2 regions of the Burkholderia sp. LMU1-1-1.1 genome follow, and region 2 is predicted to be linked to the other one. Evidence: riboswitches for the same ligand, from Rfam matches in the RefSeq annotation. Region 2 holds a riboswitch; the other holds the start of a gene.

Region 1 (9,853 bases), on a different contig from region 2:
TGGTGCTTTCGTCGGCGCGCGTCAGGCTGCCCTGCGGCACGCTTTGCTTTATGTTGGGCAAGTAGAACACGTTGGCGGGGATGGGCGCGCCGCCGGGCGCCGGTGCGCCGTCGGATTCCTCCTTGCCAACCGCGCCCGCCGCCGTGGTGGCCTGTAACTGTGCCAGATAGGCGAACAGCGGCTGCTTGGCGCCGATCTGCGACTGCCGCTGGGCTTGCTCGTTGCTGACGCCGCGCGGCTGGAAACCCTGGGCCGGGCCCTGCACCCAGACGCCCCCGGGCGCGCCGGCGGTGGCGAAGCCCGGCGCCGGACCCGCGACGGTGCCGCCAACCGCCCGCGCGGCCGCGCCCTGCCCGGCCGCGTTCGGCACCCAGACGGCGCCGGAGTTCAGCGCCGACATCGGCAAATCAGGAATGCTCAGATCGATACCGCCGGCGCCCTGCAGCAAGCCGCCGGCGATGTTGTCGACAATCTGGCCGGCGGCCGAACCGGCGACATCGCTGGACGCGAAAAATTGCCGTAGCTGCTGAGCCAGCGCCGCCTGGCTGCCGCGCGCGCGCTCGTTGGCCGCCGCCCTGGCCGCATCGGCCTTGCGCCCCTTGTAGCCATCCACCGAGCCCGGCAACACACCCTTGCTTTGCAACGCGAGGTTCAGCGCCTCGAGCATCGGCCCCAGCTCGATGAACATGCCCGGTTTGATGAGCGGTTGCAACAGCGGGGCCGATTCCGGCTCGGGATCGAATTCCAGCCACGCCCGCTGCAAGGCCACCAGGAACACCTCGGGGCGGAACGGGTTCTGGCTCACGCGCAGGATGTCGCGGTCCAGCAGGAACGCCAGCCGCACATTCAACGTCTGCAACGCGTCCGAATGCAGCGATTCGAACGGCTTGCTGACGCCGCCAAGCGCCACCCGGGTATCCATTTCCTCGAACGGCACCAGCGCCATCGGCTGGTCGGCGCCGCCGCGCTTGTCCTTGACGGACGGCGCCAACTCGGCGATCTCGCGGCGCAGCGCCTTCTCCAGGGCCTCCGTCGCCAGATGCAGGAACGCGAAGTGGCGGTTGCGCAGCAGATTGCCGGCACGCAGCCGTTGCTGGATGGCGCGCGTGTCGCCATCGGTGGCGTCGATCAGCGCGCCGGCCAGTTTGGTGGCCAGTTCCAGATATTGGTCGCCCGCATGCTTGACGGCGATGCCGATCAAGTCCTCCAACAAGCCATGCCGCGGCGAGACCGTCTTTTTCGGCCCGCCGCTGGTGCTCGGAGTGGTTGAGGTGTTAGCCATCATGTCGGCCTGCTGGTGATCGATCCGTAGACCTCATTCTTGCACAGTATTTCCACATGGCAATACCAACAATGAAAGAATCCGCGATTTTTTTGGCAGTTTGCGGGCTGTGTACCACTTTCTTCGTTCCAACAGCGGTTTTGACGAGGCGCAAAGAACAAGCTTGGACTTTGCTTAACATCATTATCTGGTCCGCCCTCCGCCCTCCCGCCGTCGCTTCCCTCACCAAGGATATCCATGAAATTCCTGCATAACCTGGAAACCTCCAGCAGATTACTGGTCGCCTTCGCCACCGTGCTGGTCCTGACCGTGCTGCTCGGCGCGACCGCGCTGGGACGCATGGGCGACATCAATCAGGCATCGACGCTGTTGTCGGGCAGTTGGCTGCCCCAGACCATCGCCGTGCTGTCACTCAAAAACGATCTACAGGAATTGCGCAAGCTCGAACACGTGGTCATCAGCGACAAGGCCAGCATCGACGGTTCCGAGCAAAAACTAAGTCTCGCACTATCCGCGTTCCGTGACAATGCCGACAGGCTCGGCAGGACAGTCAACGATGCCAACGTCAAGGCCGAGGCGATCGAATTACAACGAATGGCCGTCGCCTATCTGGCCGAACACGACAAAATGATGAAGCTGGCTAACGAAGGCAAAAAGGACGACGCGGTTGCCGTCCTCAAGGGCTCGTCGCAGCCGGCGCTCGATGCGGCCAACGCCCAGCTGGACAAAATACTGTCCAGCAATATGTCGGGCAGCCAGAAGGCGGCGCGCGGCGCCGACCAGGTGTACACGGTCGCGCGCATCACCACCCTGGCCCTGCTCGCCGCCGCGATCGGCTTCGGCGTGCTGCTGGCGCTGTGGCTGGCGCGCACGATCTCGGCGCCGCTGCTGCAGGTGATGCTGGTGGCGCGGCGCATCGCCGATGGCGACCTGAGCACCCGCATCGAGGTGCGCACGAGCAATGAAACCGGCAAGCTGCTGCAAGCGATGCAGCACATGAACGACAGCCTGATGACGATGATCGCCCAGGTGCAAAGCGGCGCCCGCGCGATCGGCCAGGCGTCGGCCGAGATCGCCGAAGGCAATCAGGACCTGTCGACCCGCACCGAGCAACAGGCCGCCTCGCTGGAGGAAACCGCCTCGTCGATGGAACAGTTGACGGCCACCGTCAAGCAAAACGCCGAGCACGCGGTGCAGGCCAACAAGCTGGCCGTGTCGGCGTCGGCGGTCGCGGTGCGCGGCGGCAACGATGTCGACCAGGTGGTCGGCACGATGGCGTCGATCAACGACAGCTCGAAGAAAATCGCGGAAATCATCGGGGTGATCGACGGCATCGCATTCCAGACCAACATCCTGGCCCTGAACGCGGCGGTCGAGGCGGCGCGTGCCGGCGAGCAAGGCCGTGGCTTCGCCGTGGTCGCCTCCGAGGTGCGCAACCTGGCCCAGCGCAGCGCGGCGGCGGCCAAGGAGATCAAGAGCCTGATCGACGACTCGGTCGACAAGGTCGTGCGCGGCGCGCAGCTGGCCGACCAGGCGCGGCTGACGATGGACGAGGTGGTGGGCAGCGTCCAGCGCGTGACCGGGCTGATCGGGGAGATCGCCGACGCCAGCGCCGAGCAGACGGCCGGCCTGGAGCAGGTCAATCAGGCGATCGCGGCGATGGATCAGGCGACCCAGCAGAACGCCGCGCTGGTGGAGCAGGCGGCGGCGGCCGCGTCGTCGATGCGCGATGAAACCGGCAAACTGAACGAGGCGATCGGCGCGTTTGCCGTGCACGAGGGCGCGTACCGGGACACGCCGCAGTCGGTCGGCGGCGCCGACGCGCTGGACACCCGTGGCACCGCCGCCCTGACGGGCGCGGCGGAGATGCCGGACCACCGGGAGACGCCCGCCGCGCCGGCCACCGCCATCACCCGCCGCGAGCGGCTCAAGCCGGCATTGCCGTCGGCGGACAAGCGCAAGGCCGCGCCGCGCCGCCCGGCCGCCAACACCGCCCCGGCCACCAGCGCCAAAGCAGGCGCCGAGGCGCATGCCAAGCCCCGCGCGACCGGGCGCGCCGCCTCCACAAGCGGCCTCGGGAAAGCGTCCGGCAAGCTCAGCAATGAAGTCGAATGGGAAGAGTTTTGATGAAGAGTGCGAGGCATGTTCCTACAGCCCTCCAAGACGCACTCCGATAGCAAGTGCCTGAGCGAAAACGCATCATTGCTCTACCAGAAACGCACACGTTGCCCACCGGTTTCCGGGAAGCACGGCGCGCTTTTGGCGAGTACGTTCTTTCACTTTCACAAAGGAATTAAAATGAACTCGAATCAAAAAGGCGGCGGCAGCAAGCAAGGCTCCAATCAAGGCAGCGGCAAGCAATCGGGAGACCAGGGTAGCAGCAAGCAATCGGGCGACCAGGGTTCTTCCAGCGGCTCGCGCTCCGGCACCCAGGGCGGCACCCACGAGCAACATGTGGAAGCCGGCCGGCAAAGCCACAAAAATGACGGCAACAAACAGTCGGGCAACAAAAACCGCTAATCAGGATGGATAGCTAGCGGCATCGGCGGCGCCTCCCTGGCGCCGCTCAACCTTCAGATCAAATATTGGCCACGCGCTGTCCGCGCGGCGGCACGAAATCCTTCACCGCGTTGACCATCCCCACCGCCACGCCCTCGGCCGCCGTCAGGTGCAGGTCGGAATAGGCGTGCGTGCGCCAGTGCTCCTCGGTCAGCTGCACATGGTCGCGCAGGATCTGCTCGGTGCGGGCGTCGTCCGCCTGCAAGCCTTCGACGATGATGCGCAGCGCGTCCGGCCGGGCGCCGTGCGGCGCGCTGGCGTGCGATTTGTGCACCATGAAACGTGCCGTGTCGCTGGCATAGCGCTCCTGGCCGGACAGGAAAAGTATGACGGCGATCGACGCCACCGCGCCGGCGTTGTAGGTGACGATCTTGATCGGCAGCTTGCTCAGGTAGTTGTACAGGCAGATGCCGTCGCTGACATAGCCGCCGTTCGACTGGATCAGGATGTGCGCGGTGGTGACGCGGTCCTCGGTCATGTCGGCGACGGCGTCGAAGACACGGCGCACCATGTCACTGTTGACGTCGCCGGACAGGGTGAACCACGCGTGGCCCTCGTAGGAATTTGGATCTTGGCTCATGGGTGGGCTCTCGAATAAGTATGATTTATTCTAGCAAATAGTTGTTTATACGGCGTTTTTATTGTTCGCCATTCGTGCGCGCCCCCGCTCATCGCACCCTCCCGCCTTGCCCGCAAGATTGACATTCCGGCCCTTCTGACATATATTCCCGAGTCTTGATCGGGAGAGGGTTGCGGGCGGATACGCCAACGCGGCCGCCGAAGGGGCACTACCCAAAAACTCTCAGGCAAAAGGACCGATCAAGGGACCGGCGCGGCCGTCATCGATGTCATCACATCGCGGCGGGATGCCAACTGGTCCAACTCTGGAGAGCGGCCGCGGCACACGCCGGCGGTCCACCGAAGGGGCGCACGGGAATCGAGTCCGACTCGTCCCGTAATCTCTCAGGTACCAAGGACAGAGGGGTCTGCGATCATTGTGGAAACAGCTTTTTAGCCGTTCCTTGTATGTTCTGTTAACCCCTTTTCGATATGGACCGAGGAATTATGACGCTCAAAGCCACCCCACTTAATAACGCACACCGTGCCGCCGGCGCCAAGATGGTCGATTTCGGCGGTTGGGACATGCCCGTCAACTACGGCTCGCAGATCGAAGAACACAACGCCGTGCGCACCGACGTCGGCATGTTCGACGTCGCCCACATGTGCGTGGTCGACATCAAGGGCGCCAACGTGCGCGCCTTCCTGCGCGGCCTGCTGGCCAACAACGTCGACAAGCTGCAGGTGTCGGGCAAGGCGCTGTACTCGTGCATGCTCAACCCGCAGGGCTTCGTCATCGACGACTTGATCGTCTACTTCATCGACGAGAGCTGGTTCCGCCTGGTCGTCAACGCCGGCACCGCCGAAAAAGACGTGGCGTGGATGCAGGCGCAAAACACCGCCACCAACAGCGGCGTGACGATCACCCAGCGCCGCGACGGCGATAACGCGATGGCGCTGATCGCCGTGCAAGGCCCGAACGCCCGCGCCAAGGTGTGGGAAGTCATCCCCGAATCGAAGGCCGGCACCGCCGACATGAAACCGTTCAACGTCGCCTTCGCGCACAGCGCGGCCTTCGGCGAGGCGATGATCGCCCGCACCGGCTACACCGGCGAAGACGGCTTCGAGATCGGCGTCGCCGCCGACCAGGCCGAGAAGCTGTGGAACGCGCTCGCCGCCGCCGGCGTCAAGCCCGCCGGCCTGGGCGCGCGCGACACGCTGCGCCTGGAAGCCGGCATGAACCTGTACGGCCAGGACATGGACGAAACCGTGAACCCGCTCGACGCCGGCCTGGCCTGGACCATCGACCTGGTGTCCGAGCGCGATTTCATCGGCAAGGCGGCTTTGCAGGCGATGGGCCAGAACGCCCAATTCGTCGGCCTGATCCTGCGCGAAAAAGGCGGCGTGCTGCGCGCCCACCAGAAAGTCATCGTGGCCGGCACCGACGCCGCCGGCGAGATCACCAGCGGCACCTTCAGCCCGACCATGCAGCAAGCGATCGCGCTGGCGCGCGTGCCCAACGGCGTGGCCGTCGGCGACACCGTGCACGTCGAAATCCGCGACAAGAAGCTGGCCGCCTCGGTGGTCAAGCTGCCTTTCGTCCGCAACGGTAAAATCCTCGCTGTTTAAATTGATTTAGTATCCCGACTAGTACCCCGACCCCTACCCCTCTGGAGCCTTACATGAATATTCCTGCAGACCTGAAGTACACCGAATCCCACGAATGGGTACGCGCTGAGTCTGACGGCACCGTCACCGTCGGCATCACCGAGTACGCGCAGGACGCGCTGGGCGACATCGTCTTCGTCGAACTGCCGAAGGTCGGCAAGAGCTACACCGCCGGCGACGACGCCGCCGTGGTGGAATCGGTCAAGGCGGCCAGCGACATCTACGCGCCGGTGTCGGGCGAAGTCATCGCCGTCAACGAAGACGTGGCCAGCGCCCCGGAATCGATCAACACCGACGCCTACGCGGCCTGGCTGTTCAAGATCAAGCCGACCGACGCCAGCGCGATCGACGGCCTGCTCGACGCCGCCGCCTACGGCAAGACCACCGAAGCGTAATTCATTAAAGACCGGCATCGCGCCGGCCTTTGCTTTAACCCGCACAGCCAGGCGGGGTCGGACCCCACCGGGTCCGACCCCAGGTTTGGCTTGGGGTTACCTCTCTCTTTTGGCCCTGACAAATCATGACCCGCTCCAGCCTCACCCAACTCGAAGCCCGCGACGCTTTCATCGCACGCCATATCGGCCCTGACGCCGCAGAACAGGAAGCCATGCTGGCGGTCCTCGGCTACGCCTCGCGCGCCGCCCTGATCGACACCATCGTCCCTGCCAACATCCGCAACAAGGCCACGCTGCCGCTGGGCGCGTACACGCAGCCGATGCCGGAACAGGAAGCGCTGAACAAGCTGAAAAAAATCGCCGGCAAGAACAAGGTGCTGAAGTCGATGATCGGCCAGGGCTACTACAACACGCTGACCCCGGGCGTGGTGCTGCGTAACATCTTCGAAAACCCGGCCTGGTACACCGCGTACACGCCGTACCAGCCGGAGATCTCGCAAGGCCGCCTGGAAGCGATCCTGAACTTCCAGCAAACCGTCACCGACCTGACCGGCATGGGCATCGCCAACGCCTCGATGCTCGACGAAGGCACCGCCGCCGCCGAGGCGATGACCCTGATCCAGCGCGTGGGCAAGTCGAAGTCGAACGTGTTCTACGTCGCCGACGACGTGCTGCCGCAAACCCGCGAAGTGGTCGAGACCCGCGCCAAGCCGCTGGGCATCGAAGTCAAGGGCTTCCATCCGGCCGAATTGGCCGGCATCGGCGAGGCCTTTGGCGTGCTGCTGCAGTACCCGGGTGTCAACGGCGTGGTGCGCGACTACAAAGCCGGCGTCGAGGCGGTCAAGGCCAGGGGCGCGATGGTGGTCGTCGCCGCCGACCTGCTGGCGCTGACCATGCTCACGCCGCCGGGCGAATGGGGCGCGGACGTCGTCGTCGGCAACAGCCAGCGCTTCGGCGTTCCGCTGGGCTTCGGCGGCCCGCACGCCGGCTACCTGTCGACCCGCGACGAATTCAAACGCAGCATGTCCGGCCGCCTGGTCGGCGTCACCATCGACGCCCAGGGCAACAAGGCCTACCGCCTGGCGCTGCAGACCCGCGAGCAGCACATCCGCCGCGAAAAAGCCACCTCCAACATCTGCACCGCGCAGGTGCTGCTGGCGGTGATGGCGTCGATGTACGCCGTCTACCACGGCCCTAAAGGCCTGCTGCAGATCGCCCAGCGCGTGCACCGCTACACCGGCGTGCTGGCGTCGAACCTGAAGACGCTCGGCTACACCGTCACCAACGACACCTTCTTCGACACGCTGACCGTCGCCGTCGCCAACGCCGAGCAGCTGCACGCCTCGGCCCACTCGCACGGCGTCAACCTGCGCGTCATCGACGCCTCGCACGTCGGCGTCTCGCTCGACGAGACCACCACGCGCGAAGACATCGCGCTGCTGTGGACCGTGTTCGCCCATCCGGTCGGCGGCCCGGCCCACGGCCCGGACTTCGACACCGTCGAAGCGGCCGTCGCCGAGTCGTTCCCGGCATCGCTGGCGCGTTCGAGCGAGTACCTGACGCACCCGGTCTTCAACCGCTACCACTCCGAAACCGAAATGCTGCGCTACCTGCGCAGCCTGGCGGACAAGGACCTGGCGCTGGACCGCACCATGATCCCCCTGGGTTCGTGCACCATGAAGCTGAACGCGACGTCCGAGATGATCCCGGTCACCTGGCCCGAGTTCTCCAACATCCACCCATTCGCGCCGGCCAGCCAGACCATCGGCTACCGCGAAATGATCGCGCAACTGGAAGAGATGCTGTGCGCGGTGACCGGCTACGCCGCCATCTCGCTGCAGCCGAACGCCGGCTCGCAGGGCGAGTACGCAGGTCTGCTGGTGATCCAGGCCTACCACCAGTCGCGCGGCGAAGGCCATCGCAACATCTGCCTGATTCCATCGTCGGCGCACGGCACCAACCCGGCATCGGCCAACATGGTCGGCATGCAGGTGGTGGTCACGGCCTGCGACGCCAACGGCAACGTCGACCTGGCCGACCTGAAGGCCAAGGCGGAACTGCATTCGAAGAACCTGGCGTGCGTGATGGTGACCTACCCGTCGACCCACGGCGTGTTCGAGGAAGGCATCCAGGAACTGTGCGAGATCATCCACTCGCACGGCGGCCAGGTCTACATCGACGGCGCCAACATGAACGCGCTGGTCGGCGTGGCGGCGCCGGGCGCCTTCGGCGGCGACGTCTCGCACCTGAACCTGCACAAGACCTTCTGCATCCCGCACGGCGGCGGCGGCCCTGGCGTCGGCCCGATCGGCGTCGGCGCGCACCTGGCCAAGTTCCTGCCCAACCAGCGTTCGAACGGCTACATCCGCGACAACGCCGGTATCGGTTCGGTCAGCGCGGCGCCGTATGGCTCGGCCAGCATCCTGCCGATTTCGTGGATGTACATCGCGATGATGGGCGCCGAAGGCCTGACCGCCGCGACCGAGACGGCGATCCTGAGCGCCAACTACATCGCGCGCCGCCTGTCGCCGCACTACCCGGTGCTGTATTCGGGCCACGACGGCCTCGTGGCGCACGAGTGCATCATCGACCTGCGCCAGCTGCAGGACGCCACCGGCATCAGCAACGAGGACGTCGCCAAGCGCCTGATGGACTTCGGCTTCCATGCGCCGACCATGAGCTTCCCGGTGCCTGGCACCTTGATGATCGAGCCGACCGAAAGCGAATCGAAGGCCGAGATGGACCGCTTCATCGACGCCATGATCGCCATCCGCGGCGAGATCGCCAAAGTGGAGAGCGGCGAGTTCGATAAGCTGGACAACCCGCTCAAGTTCGCGCCGCACACGGCCGAGGTGCTGACCGCCGACAAGTGGGAACGCAAGTACAGCCGCGAGGTGGCGGCCTACCCGGTGCCGTCGCTGCGCAAGCAGAAGTACTGGCCGCCGGTCGGCCGCGCCGACAACGTCTACGGCGACCGCAACCTGTTCTGCGGCTGCGCGCCGATGAGCGATTACGAGTAACGACTGACGAAGGCGCGCGCGGCGTTTAGCGCGGCTCCCCAAAAAAGCAGGTGAACCTCACGGTTTTGCCTGCTTTTTCCGTTGTAAGATGGATATTCCATATATCCGGGAGCTGAACGATGCATCCAGTGTCTCTGCCACGCCTGTACATGCTGAGGGCCGTCTATCTGATCATCGCCGTGGGACTGGCCATGGTCGTTTGGCCGGGGATTATTCGTCATGACAAGCAGTGGGAAATGATGCAGGGGGTCGTCAACTGCATGCTCGCCGCGTTCGGATTGCTGTGCGCCGTCGGCGTGCGCTACCCGCTGCAAATGCTGCCGGTGCTGCTGTGGGAACTGGTGTGGAAAACGCTGTGGCTGGCGATCGTC
Region 2 (9,853 bases):
GGCCGCGCCCATCGTTTCGGCCAGAATCTCGGCCGTGGCCGCCGACAGCGTCCAGCCCAGGTGTCCGTGGCCGGTGTTATAGAACACCGACGGCGCCCTGCCCCGGCCAACGCGCGGCATCAGGTTGGGCATCATCGGCCGCAGCCCGGCCCAAGGCGTGACGCTGCGCGTGCTCACGCCGGGGAAGCATCGCCCCACCCAGTCCACCAGCGGCGCGATGCGGTCGGCGCGGATATCGCGGTTAAAACCGTTGAACTCAGCCGTGCCGGCCACGCGGAAGCGGTCGTCCCCGAGGCGGCTGGTCACCAGCTTGGTCTCGTCGTCGAGCAGGCTGACCGTCGGCGCGGCGGCCTGGCTGGCGGCGTCGTTCAGATGAACCGTGATCGAATAACCCTTGACCGGATAGACGTTGACGCGGTCGCCCAGCATGGCCGCCATGGCGCGGCTGGCGGTGCCGGCGCAAACGACCACCGCGTCGTGGCGGCGGGTTTCGCCGAAACCATCCTCTTCGACGGTGATATCGACGCCGTCCGCGTCCGCCCGCATGGCCGTCACCTGCTGGCCGAAGCGCAGATCGGCGCCGAGCCGTTGCGCCGCCAACGCCAGGCCGGTGGTGAATTTGTGGATATCGCCGGTGCTGTCGCTGACGGTGTAGTGGCCGCCGTAGTACTCGCCGCGCAGCGTGGGCTCGATGGCGCGCATCTCCTCCGGGGTGACGGCGCGGCGCGAGAGCCCGCCCTGCAACAACAGCTTCGACACGCCGGCGGCGTGCTCGAATCCCGCGCGGTCGCGGTAGATGTGCAGGATGCCCTCCCGTTTGAGGTCAAAGGCGATGTCCTCGTCCCTGGCCCACTGGAACAGATACTCGCGCGCGGCCAGCGCCAGCTGCGCGGTGGCGACGGTGTTGTCGCGGTAGTGCGGCATGGCGGCGATGAATTCGGCGAACCACGACAGCTTGTGCCAGCCCGGCTTTGGATTGACCAGCAGCGGCGCGTCGTTCCTCAGCATCCACTTCAGGCCCTTGGCGATGGTGGACCGGTGGTTCCACACCTCGGCGTTGGAGGCGGACAGCTGTCCGCCGTTGGCGAACGAGGTTTCCATCGCCGCGTAGCGGTGGCGTTCCAGCAGGGTGACGGAGAAGCCGCGTTTGGCGAGGGCGTAGGCGGTGGTGACGCCGGTGATGCCGCCGCCAATGATTGCTATGGTTTTCATGAAGGACTCCGAACCGTCAAAGGGGATGGTCTCGGCGCACATGCGCAAAGACACCCCCTCTGTTCTGGACCTGAGAGATTCACGCCGGGCCGCGATGGCGGCAGCGCTTGCTCCTTCGGTGCGGGGGACGACGTCCGAGTCCTGCCGCTCTTCAGAGTTTAAAGTGCTGTATCGGTCCTTTGGCCTGAGAGTTTCCGGGGCGGTTGCTCCTTCGGCGCCGTTCGTCAGCCTATGCTGGAACAGTCTCTCCCGATACGGCGATGGCTTTTGGCCACAACGCGCCTAGCTTACCCGAAAAATTGCGGCTTTACTATCCCCGTTGGATTTGCAACCGGCCATAAGCTTGACCCGGCACAGCACCGGCGGCGGTGGACGGCAGACAATCGTCGCGGCGGGGAACCGCGACGTCCCTTGTCGGTCAAACCAGCAAAGACCCGGCACGCCGGCCGCCTTGCGCCGAAAAGGAGCTGCCATGAAACTTTGCCTCATCGTGTACTACTCTCGCACCGGCGTGACGGCCAAAGTCGCCAACACGCTGGCCCAGGCCTGCGGCGCCGACATCGAGCGACCGCAGGATCTACGCCCGCGCGACGGCGCCGCCGGCTTCCTGCGTTCGGCGTGGCAAGGCTGGCGCAAGCTGCCGGGCGAGATCGCCCCGCCGCAACGCCGCCCTGCCGACTATCCGTTCATTTTGCTCGGCACGCCGGTCTGGGCCGGACAAATGAGCGCGCCGATGCGCAGCTACATCCTGCGGCAGCGCGAGCATTTCCGCCGCATCGGCCTGTTCTGCACGGCCGGCGGCGGCGACGGCCAGGACGTGCTGACGTCGATGGCGGAAATGTGCAACAAACTGCCCATCGCCAGCCTGTGCCTGCGCCAGAGCGACGTGCTGTCGGACCACTACCAGCAAGCGCTGGCCGATTTCGCCGGCGAACTCGCGATCGTCCAGCGGGACCATGAAGAGTCGGCGCCGTCCGCCCCGCTGATACACCCCGTGTAGACCGTGGCGCGGCGGAGGGGCGGCGCCCCTGGCATCAACGGGCGATGGTCGCCGCCTGGCCCAGCGCCTGCTGCAACGGCTCGGCCTGCGGGTTGCTGACGGTGCCCGCCGCGATCTCCCTTGGCGACAGCGTCCGGCCGTAATAGGCATTGGTCAGGCTTTGGTTGAAGCGGATATCATTGACGCCCACCGCCGCCACGTCGCCGAACAAGCCCTTGGTCCCGCTCCAGGCCACGACATCGCCGGTGCCCGCCGTTCCCTGCGCCAGCCTGCTCCAGTTCAACACGGTAAGGCCGGCATCGGCGCTCAGGGCAAGATTGTTTTTCTTCATGAACTCGTTGACCGCCTTCTCATTGTTGAGAACCAGCGCGACCGGCCCGCCTTCCACGCCGGCCTGAAGACCGACCGTCAAGCCGCCGAGGTCGTAGAACGCCGGCCCGCTCCAACTGCCGTCGGACCGTTTCAGCAGTAGCAAGCCGGCACCGCCATGGGCGCCCACGCCCAGCGCCGCCCGTCCATACGATGGAACAATCAGCACGCCTTTTGCCTGTTGCAACAATTGTTTCATGCGCGGTTCCGCCTCCAGCTGGCGCACCACCGACAGCGCGTCGCTGACGCGTTGCGATGCCCGCTGAGCGGGCTTGGCGCCGAGACTGCCCGTGTCGCTACGCCCGCTCCGGGCGCTCTCACCGGTCTGGCTTGCCGAGCCACCCTGTCCGCTCGATCCGGTTTGTCCGCTTTGTCCGCTTTGTCCGCTTTGTCCGCTGGTGCCGCTTTGGCCGCTTTGGCCGCTCTGCCCGCTTCCAGACTGGGCCACCGCCGCGCCGGACAGCAACGTCGCGGCCACCCATGCTAGCGCTCCCGCCTGCTTTTTACGCTCGATCATCATAGTTTCCCCCTTTGTGCGCTCCATACAATGTCGTACGCAGGTGCGTACCCAAATCATGCTAGCGCCGGAGGTCCGGCAACGCCTTTGATCTCACACAAAGTGTGCGAAAAAACCGACCCGCACCTGCGCCGGCGCAAGAACATCAGGTCTCGAGCCTGCTATGCGTGCGACCCTGCCTTGCACGTGCGACAGCGTACATCGCTTAAAATTGAACTCAGGCATACTTATCGTTACCCCGAAATAACTTGATGAAGGCTAGACATGGCAGAGAATGAAAAGGCGGCAACGCCCGCCCCGGCGATGGACGCCGAAACCCTGGAATTCATACGCGGTGTATTCACGCTGGTGCGAGCCGGCGAAGCGGAGCGCCTGGCCGGGATGGTGGCCAAGGGCCTGCCCGTCGGCTTCCGCAATGAAAAGGGCGACAGCCTGATCATGCTGGCGTGCTACCACGGCCACCTGGACACGGCGCGCGTGCTGCTCGAAGCCGGCGCCGATCCGAACGTCGCCAACGATCAGGGACAGACGCCGCTGGCCGGCGTCGCCTACAAAGGCTACCTGGACATCGCCGAACTGCTGCTGGCCCATGGCGCGGACATCGAGGGCGCCAGTCCGGACGGCAAGACGCCGCTGATGATGGCGGCCATGTTCAACCGCACCGATATCCTCAATCTATTGATCGAGCGCGGCGCGGCCGTCGACGCGGTCGACAGCCGGGGCATGACGGCGATCTCGCTGGCGCAGACGATGGGGGCGAAGGATACGGCCGCCCTGCTGGCTGCAAAAAACCCGTAAGCCACGCCGCGATTGCCGCGCTCCAGCGTCACGCCCCGATCAAGCCCTGCCCGCAAACGCGCAGGGTCGCGCCACTGATGCCGAACGCGCCCGGGGTGGCAAGGAAGGTAATCGGTTCGGCGACGTCGCGCGGTTGACCGCTCTGCTTGACGGAATTCAGGCGCCGGCCGATCTCCCGCACGACCATGGGCATGGCGTCGGTCATCGGCGTGTCGATAAAGCCCGGCGCCACGGCGTTGATGCAGATGCCGCGCGGCGCCAGCAGCGGCGCCTGGGCCGCCACATAACCGATCAGCGCGGCCTTCGACGCCGCGTAGTTGGTCTGCCCGAAGTTTCCCGCCACGCCGCTGACCGACGACAGGCAGACTATGCGGCCCTCGTCCCGCAGCACGCCGCGCTCAAGGAATTGCTGGTCGATCGCCATCACGGCGGCCAGGTTGACCTGCACCACCAGATCCCAGAAATGTTCCTGCATATTGGCCAGCGTGCGGTCGCGCGTGATGCCCGCGTTGTGGACCACGATGTCGACGCCACCGAAGCGTTCGAGCAGGAAGCCGGCCAGGCGCTCCGCGGTGTCCGGCGCCGCGATATCGGCCAGGAAGGGAACGGCGGCGTAGCGGCCGCAGGCCTTGTGCAACTCCTCCGCCGCGCCCGGCACGTCGAGCGCGACCACGGTGGCGCCCTCCTGCGCCAGCCGCTCCACCACGGCCAGTCCGATGCCCCTGGCGGCACCCGTCACCAGCGCGACCTTACCGGACAAGACCTGCGTCGAGGGCATGCCGGCGGGTGCGGCGACGCTGCCGGCGAGGTGAAAAGCCTGACCGGTCACATAGGTGGCGCGGGCGCCGCAGAAGAACCGCAACGGGCCGTCGAGCCGGTCGAGCGCGTCGCGGGCCACATAGCCGAGATTGACGGTGATGCCCTTCGCGCCGATCTCCTTCGCCAGCGACCGCACGAATCCCTCGACACCACGCGCAACGGCGGCGGCGACGGGCGTGGCCGCCGCGCCGGGATCGGCCGCCAGCACCAGTACCCGGCCATTGCGGACCAGCCGCCGCACGACGGGATGCAAGCCGTCGTACAACGCCCGATAATCCTGCGGCGTCACGCAGCCGGTCGCGTCCATCGCCACGATATCGAGCGGCCCGGCGTCGGCGGGCGGTGCGTCCAGCGTTGCCGCGCCGGCGCGCGCCAAGGCCGCCGCCATGGCGTCGGCCGCATAGCCGCCGGCGGTTCGGCACAACAGCACGCGCTTGCCATCGAACGGCCGCTCCACATAAGGACCCGCCTCGCGCGACAGCGGCACGGGGTTCGGCAGGCCGATCGCCTTGGCGATGGCGCCGGTGAGCGGGTTGCCATTCAAGCGCATTAACAAATCCGACATGTGTTTTTCTTCGAGACGGGAAACACAGTATTATGCCCGCATCGCCGGCGGGCTCCGTGCTAACCCGGTTTGCCGTCCACCCGCGCGTTAGCCAGGTACGGACGGTAGACCAGCGCATACAGGCCGAACGCGACCGCCCAACAGGCGGCGCTGGCCAGCAGCAGCGAGCCGCCCGCATTGTCCCAGCCCAGCGCCGACAGCACGCGCGACAGGGCGCTGAGCTGGATCAGCACGAACATGGCGCGCTCGGCCCGGCCCGCCTTGAGCGGACGTCCGGTGTGGCCCAAGGTCGTACGCGTCATCATGCCCAGGATCAGTCCCGCCATCGATCCAACGGCCAGCGCGTGGAATCCGGCACTGGCGCTCACCAACTTCCAGCTCGACAGCGCGAGCAGCACGAAGCCGACCGCGATCCACGCATACGACAGGTGCATGATCCACAACAGCGGCACCGACAGCGTGCGCAACGCCTGCCAGCGCCACAAGCGCAGCAGCACCAGCGCCGCCGCGGCCAGCGCCAGCGGCCCGAACAGCCAAGCCGGCGCGGCCGCCACCCACGCCAGGGCTGACGCCGTCAACAGGCCGAGCGACACACGGTCGAGCATCGGCTGCACCAGCGGCGTGGTGCCCGGCGCGCCGTTGCGCGTGAACATGGGGATGATGCGGGTTCCGATGGCCGTCTCCATGATGACGATCACCAGGATGGCGGCCTGTATCGGCGCCAACGGCGCCTGCGCTAGCCAGCCCAGGGTGATTGCGTGGAACACGCCGTTGGCCAGCGCCATCAGGCCCAGCAGGACGACCAGGAAGTAGTTGCGTTTGTTGCCGGACTGGCGCATCACGCGCCACAACGGCCAGGCGGCCAGCGGCAGGAACGTCCAGTCGACAATGGCGGCGGCCAGTGGCGGCGCCAGCAGCATCGCCACCCGGCCCAGCAACCACAGCATCACCAGCGCGGCCAGCTTGCCGCGCACAGGCGTCCACAGGCCGGTCCAGTTGAACGCCGCCGTGTAAAGAAATCCCACCACCACGGCGGCCGCCATGCCGAACACCATTTCGTGCATGTGCCAGGCGAAGCCGACATGCAGCAGGCTGGCGAGGCCACCCCGTATCCAGCCGAAATACTGCGCCATCCACAGCGGGATGGACAGCGCCGCGAACAGCGCCGCGCCCAGGTAGAAGGGGCGGAACCCCAGCCGCCACAAAGGGTGGCCGGTGTGCCAGGCGCCCGCTCGGGCCGCGGGTTCTTCGATATGCAGCAAGGTCATGATCGTCATTCCTTTAGAGTTCCGGCATATTGTCTGCGCGGTGTCAGTACCTGTGAAGACCAGCGCCCAATCGGCTTAACCTGCATCAAGGAAATCGAAAATACCGGCCGCGAGCGGCCCACAGGCATCGACCGCCGCGCCGCTTTCGCTTAGCCTGTAGGGGTTGATTCAGCCGATACACCAAACGAGGAAATGCGATGCACACCACAGTACTGAAAATTGACGCCATGGATGGCGAAGCCTGCGCCGACAAGGTCGCCCAAATTCTCAATGAAACAAACGGCGTGAGCGAAGTGAGCGTCTCGCTGCGCGACGGCATTGCGATCATGCGCGTCGACGAAACGCTGACGTCGCCGCACCTGCTCACGCGCGCCCTCGCGCTGGCCGGTTATCCGTCCTATCCGAACGACGGCGCGCCAGAGCCAAAAGCCAACGCCGGCGGTTGCTGCGGTGGCTGCTGCGGCGGTTGACCGCAGTCCAGGCGGCGGCGCATCAGCCGCCGCCCTGCATGCGGTGCTCGACGGCATACACCGCCGCCTGCACCCGGCTGCTGAGCTTGAGCTTTTTCAGCACGTTCTGGACATGGATCTTGACCGTGCTTTCCGCCAGTTCCAGATTGCGGGCGATGCTCTTGTTGCTCTCGCCGCGCGCCAGGCAATCGAGGATTTCGCGCTCGCGCGGCGTCAACTTGTCTAGCTCGGAGGCCACCGGCGCCGCCGCACCGCTTTGCAGCTGCGCCACCAGCTTGGCCGTCATCGCCTCGGCCACCACGGTCTCGCCGGCGGCGGCGCGGCGGATCGCACGCGTCAGGTAGTCGGTGTCGATGTTCTTGAGCAGATAGCCGCTGGCGCCGGCCTTGAGCGCCGTGCTCAGATCCTCGGCGTCCTCGGACACGGTCAGCATGACGATGGCGGTGTCGGGGCAATCCTGGCGCATCAGCTGCAGCGTTTCCACGCCCGACATGCCCGGCATGTTCAGGTCCAGCAGCACCACCTGCGGCTGTAGTTGCAGCGCGCGCTTGATGCCCTCGAAGCCGTCGGCGGCCTCGCCCACCACGTTGAACTCCGGATGGCGCTGCAGCAGCGAGCGTATGCCGCTGCGGAACAAGGTGTGGTCGTCGACCAGCAGCACGCTGATGGCGTTGGAATCCGGATTGGTTTGCATGGGTGTAGCCTCTCTTGAATGATTACGCCGCGCGCCGCTGGGCGCGGCCAAGGTGCACGCGCACGACGGTGCCGGCGCCGGGCGCGGACTCGACGTCCAGCCGGGCATCGATGCGTTGCGCGCGTTCGCGCATGATGGTGATGCCGACATGGGCGCCGCCCTTGGCGTCGAGTCCCTTGGGATCGAAGCCATGGCCGTCGTCGCCGATGCTCAGGTCGAAATCCTCGCCGTCTGTGAGCTTGATGCGCACCTGGCGCGCCGAAGCGTGCTTGCGCACGTTCGACAGCGCCTCCTGCACGATGAACAACAGTTGCAGCTGGTGCTCGCGCGGGAACGGCGCGCCGTCGCTGTCGGCGGCGAAATCGACGGCGATGCCGCTCTGCCGGCGGAACTTGTCGACCACCGTTTCCAGCGACGTCACCAGGTTGCCTTCCTGAAGACGGGTGCGGAAGTTGTGCAGCAGCTCGCGCACGTCCTGGTAGCTCTCCTCGACGCCGGCGCGCAGGGCCGGGACGATGCTCTCGATCTCGTCGACGCGGCCGACCTTGAGCGACTGTTCCAGCATCTGCACTTGCAGGTTCAGGAAGTTCAGGCCCTGGGCGATGCTGTCGTGCAGACCCTGCGCGACCAGATTGCGCTCCTCGGAAATGGCCAGTTCACGGTCGCGTCCCTGCAGGCGCTGGTTCTCGATGGCGGTGCCCAGCAGTTGGCCCAGCGTCTCCAGCAAGGCCGTCTGCGCCGCGGTGAACACGGTCGTCTTTCGGAAATGCAGGTTGAAGAAGCCCAGGTGCTGGCGCTGTGCGAAGATATGGAAGATCGAGATTGTGGCGAAGCCCTCGCGGTGGCACTGCAGGGTGTGGCCGCGATCCATGCGCCGCAGGTCATGGATCACCGCCAGCTTGCTGACCACGGCCTCGCCGCACAGGCATTCGCCCACCTTGAGGCAGCGCTCGGTCTCGACCAGTTTTTCGGAAATGCCGTGATGCACCAGCATGTGCAGGTTGCCCCGGTTCGGGTCGAGGATACGCACCGAACCGCCGTCGGCCTTGAAATAGTCGCTGATGCGCTTCAGGAAGCCTTCGCACATCGCCTCGGCCGATTGCGGCTGTTGCAGGAAGGCGGCGCTGTCGTACAACAGCGCAAGTTCGCGGTTCTGCTGCTCCAGTTCGGCGGTCTTGGTACGGACCCGCTCCTCGAGGTGGGCGTAGGAATCCTGGAGCTTGTCGGCCATCTGGTTGAAGCCGTTCGCCAGCGCGCCGAATTCGTCGCTGCTGTCGACCGGCAGGCGCACGCTGAAGTCCTGCTCGCGCATGCGCTCCAGGCCGCCCTGCAAGCGTGTCACCGGCGCCACGATCATGTCGAACAGCAGGTAGATGATGCTCACCGTACCCACCAGCGCCAACGCCAGCAGCAACAGTTGCGAGGCGCGCAGCCAGAATGTGCGTCCCTCGCTGTCGCGTTCGATGTGCTGGACCAACTGGTCGACACGGTGCACGAAGCGCTCGCCGAGCTGTTGTTGCAGCGCGCGCACCTCGGCCGGCGGCGTCGGATAGCGCGCCAACAAGGCGCCGGTGCGCGGGGCCAGCTCGGTGCGCCACTGTTGGCGCACCTCGGCGAACACGCCCCGGATGACGGCGGTCGGCGGCAGGAACAGCGGGCGCTGCGGGTCGCCGTGCTCGAGCAGCGCGAGCGTGGCGTCGATGCGCGTCATCTGCGCGCCAACCAGGCTGGCGGCGGTGGGGTCGGCGCGGCCGGCTGGCGTGTCCAGCTGGCCGGCCAGCATCGCCAGCCGGTAGCTGTCCATGCGCAGGCTGCCGGCGACGTTGATCGCGGCGGCGCTGCCCTCGAGCTGCCAGGAGAGCAACAGTGTCGAGCCGATCACCAGCAGCGCCACCGCCAGGAAACTCAGCAGCAAGCCGACGATGCGGGTCGACAGTTTTTGCCAACCGGCGAACAGCTGGGGCTTCAGCATGGCGGAGCACGCCGATAGGATGGGGCGGGATGCGGCATCGACGACTCCGTTAATCTAAGACAAGGGGCAAGTATAACCGGCGGCAGAGGCCGTCAGCCACCGGTTTGCGACATGAAGCGCACGATCTTCCCGGGCTGGCGGCCGAAGTCGTGCTCTTGCGGCTTGAGCT

The links. Region 2 has a riboswitch for glycine ahead of MRBLMU1_RS01935 (D-amino acid dehydrogenase). Riboswitches for the same ligand answer to the same signal wherever they lie in the genome.
Region 1: another riboswitch for glycine. It lies ahead of gcvT (glycine cleavage system aminomethyltransferase GcvT); the one in region 2 lies ahead of MRBLMU1_RS01935 (D-amino acid dehydrogenase).

Annotation. Positions count from the first base shown of each region.
Region 1 covers NZ_JBEGHG010000002.1:76,280-86,132, reverse strand. Annotated here, with positions in the region: gene MRBLMU1_RS02780 (DUF1631 family protein) at 1-1,285, opposite strand, end outside; gene MRBLMU1_RS02775 (methyl-accepting chemotaxis protein) at 1,520-3,409, shown strand; gene MRBLMU1_RS02770 (hypothetical protein) at 3,581-3,802, shown strand; gene MRBLMU1_RS02765 (ATP-dependent Clp protease proteolytic subunit) at 3,861-4,421, opposite strand; glycine riboswitch at 4,572-4,669, shown strand; glycine riboswitch at 4,716-4,831, shown strand; gene gcvT (glycine cleavage system aminomethyltransferase GcvT) at 4,907-6,028, shown strand; gene gcvH (glycine cleavage system protein GcvH) at 6,082-6,462, shown strand; gene gcvP (aminomethyl-transferring glycine dehydrogenase) at 6,588-9,482, shown strand; gene MRBLMU1_RS02745 (hypothetical protein) at 9,602-9,853, shown strand, end outside.
Region 2 covers NZ_JBEGHG010000001.1:488,154-498,006, forward strand. Annotated here, with positions in the region: gene MRBLMU1_RS01935 (D-amino acid dehydrogenase) at 1-1,212, opposite strand, end outside; glycine riboswitch at 1,262-1,374, opposite strand; glycine riboswitch at 1,375-1,474, opposite strand; gene MRBLMU1_RS01940 (flavodoxin family protein) at 1,685-2,212, shown strand; gene MRBLMU1_RS01945 (lipid-binding SYLF domain-containing protein) at 2,247-3,101, opposite strand; gene MRBLMU1_RS01950 (ankyrin repeat domain-containing protein) at 3,363-3,896, shown strand; gene MRBLMU1_RS01955 (3-oxoacyl-ACP reductase) at 3,925-5,280, opposite strand; gene MRBLMU1_RS01960 (NnrS family protein) at 5,340-6,548, opposite strand; gene MRBLMU1_RS01965 (heavy-metal-associated domain-containing protein) at 6,746-7,018, shown strand; gene MRBLMU1_RS01970 (response regulator) at 7,041-7,712, opposite strand; gene MRBLMU1_RS01975 (type IV pili methyl-accepting chemotaxis transducer N-terminal domain-containing protein) at 7,735-9,684, opposite strand; gene moaA (GTP 3',8-cyclase MoaA) at 9,777-9,853, opposite strand, start outside.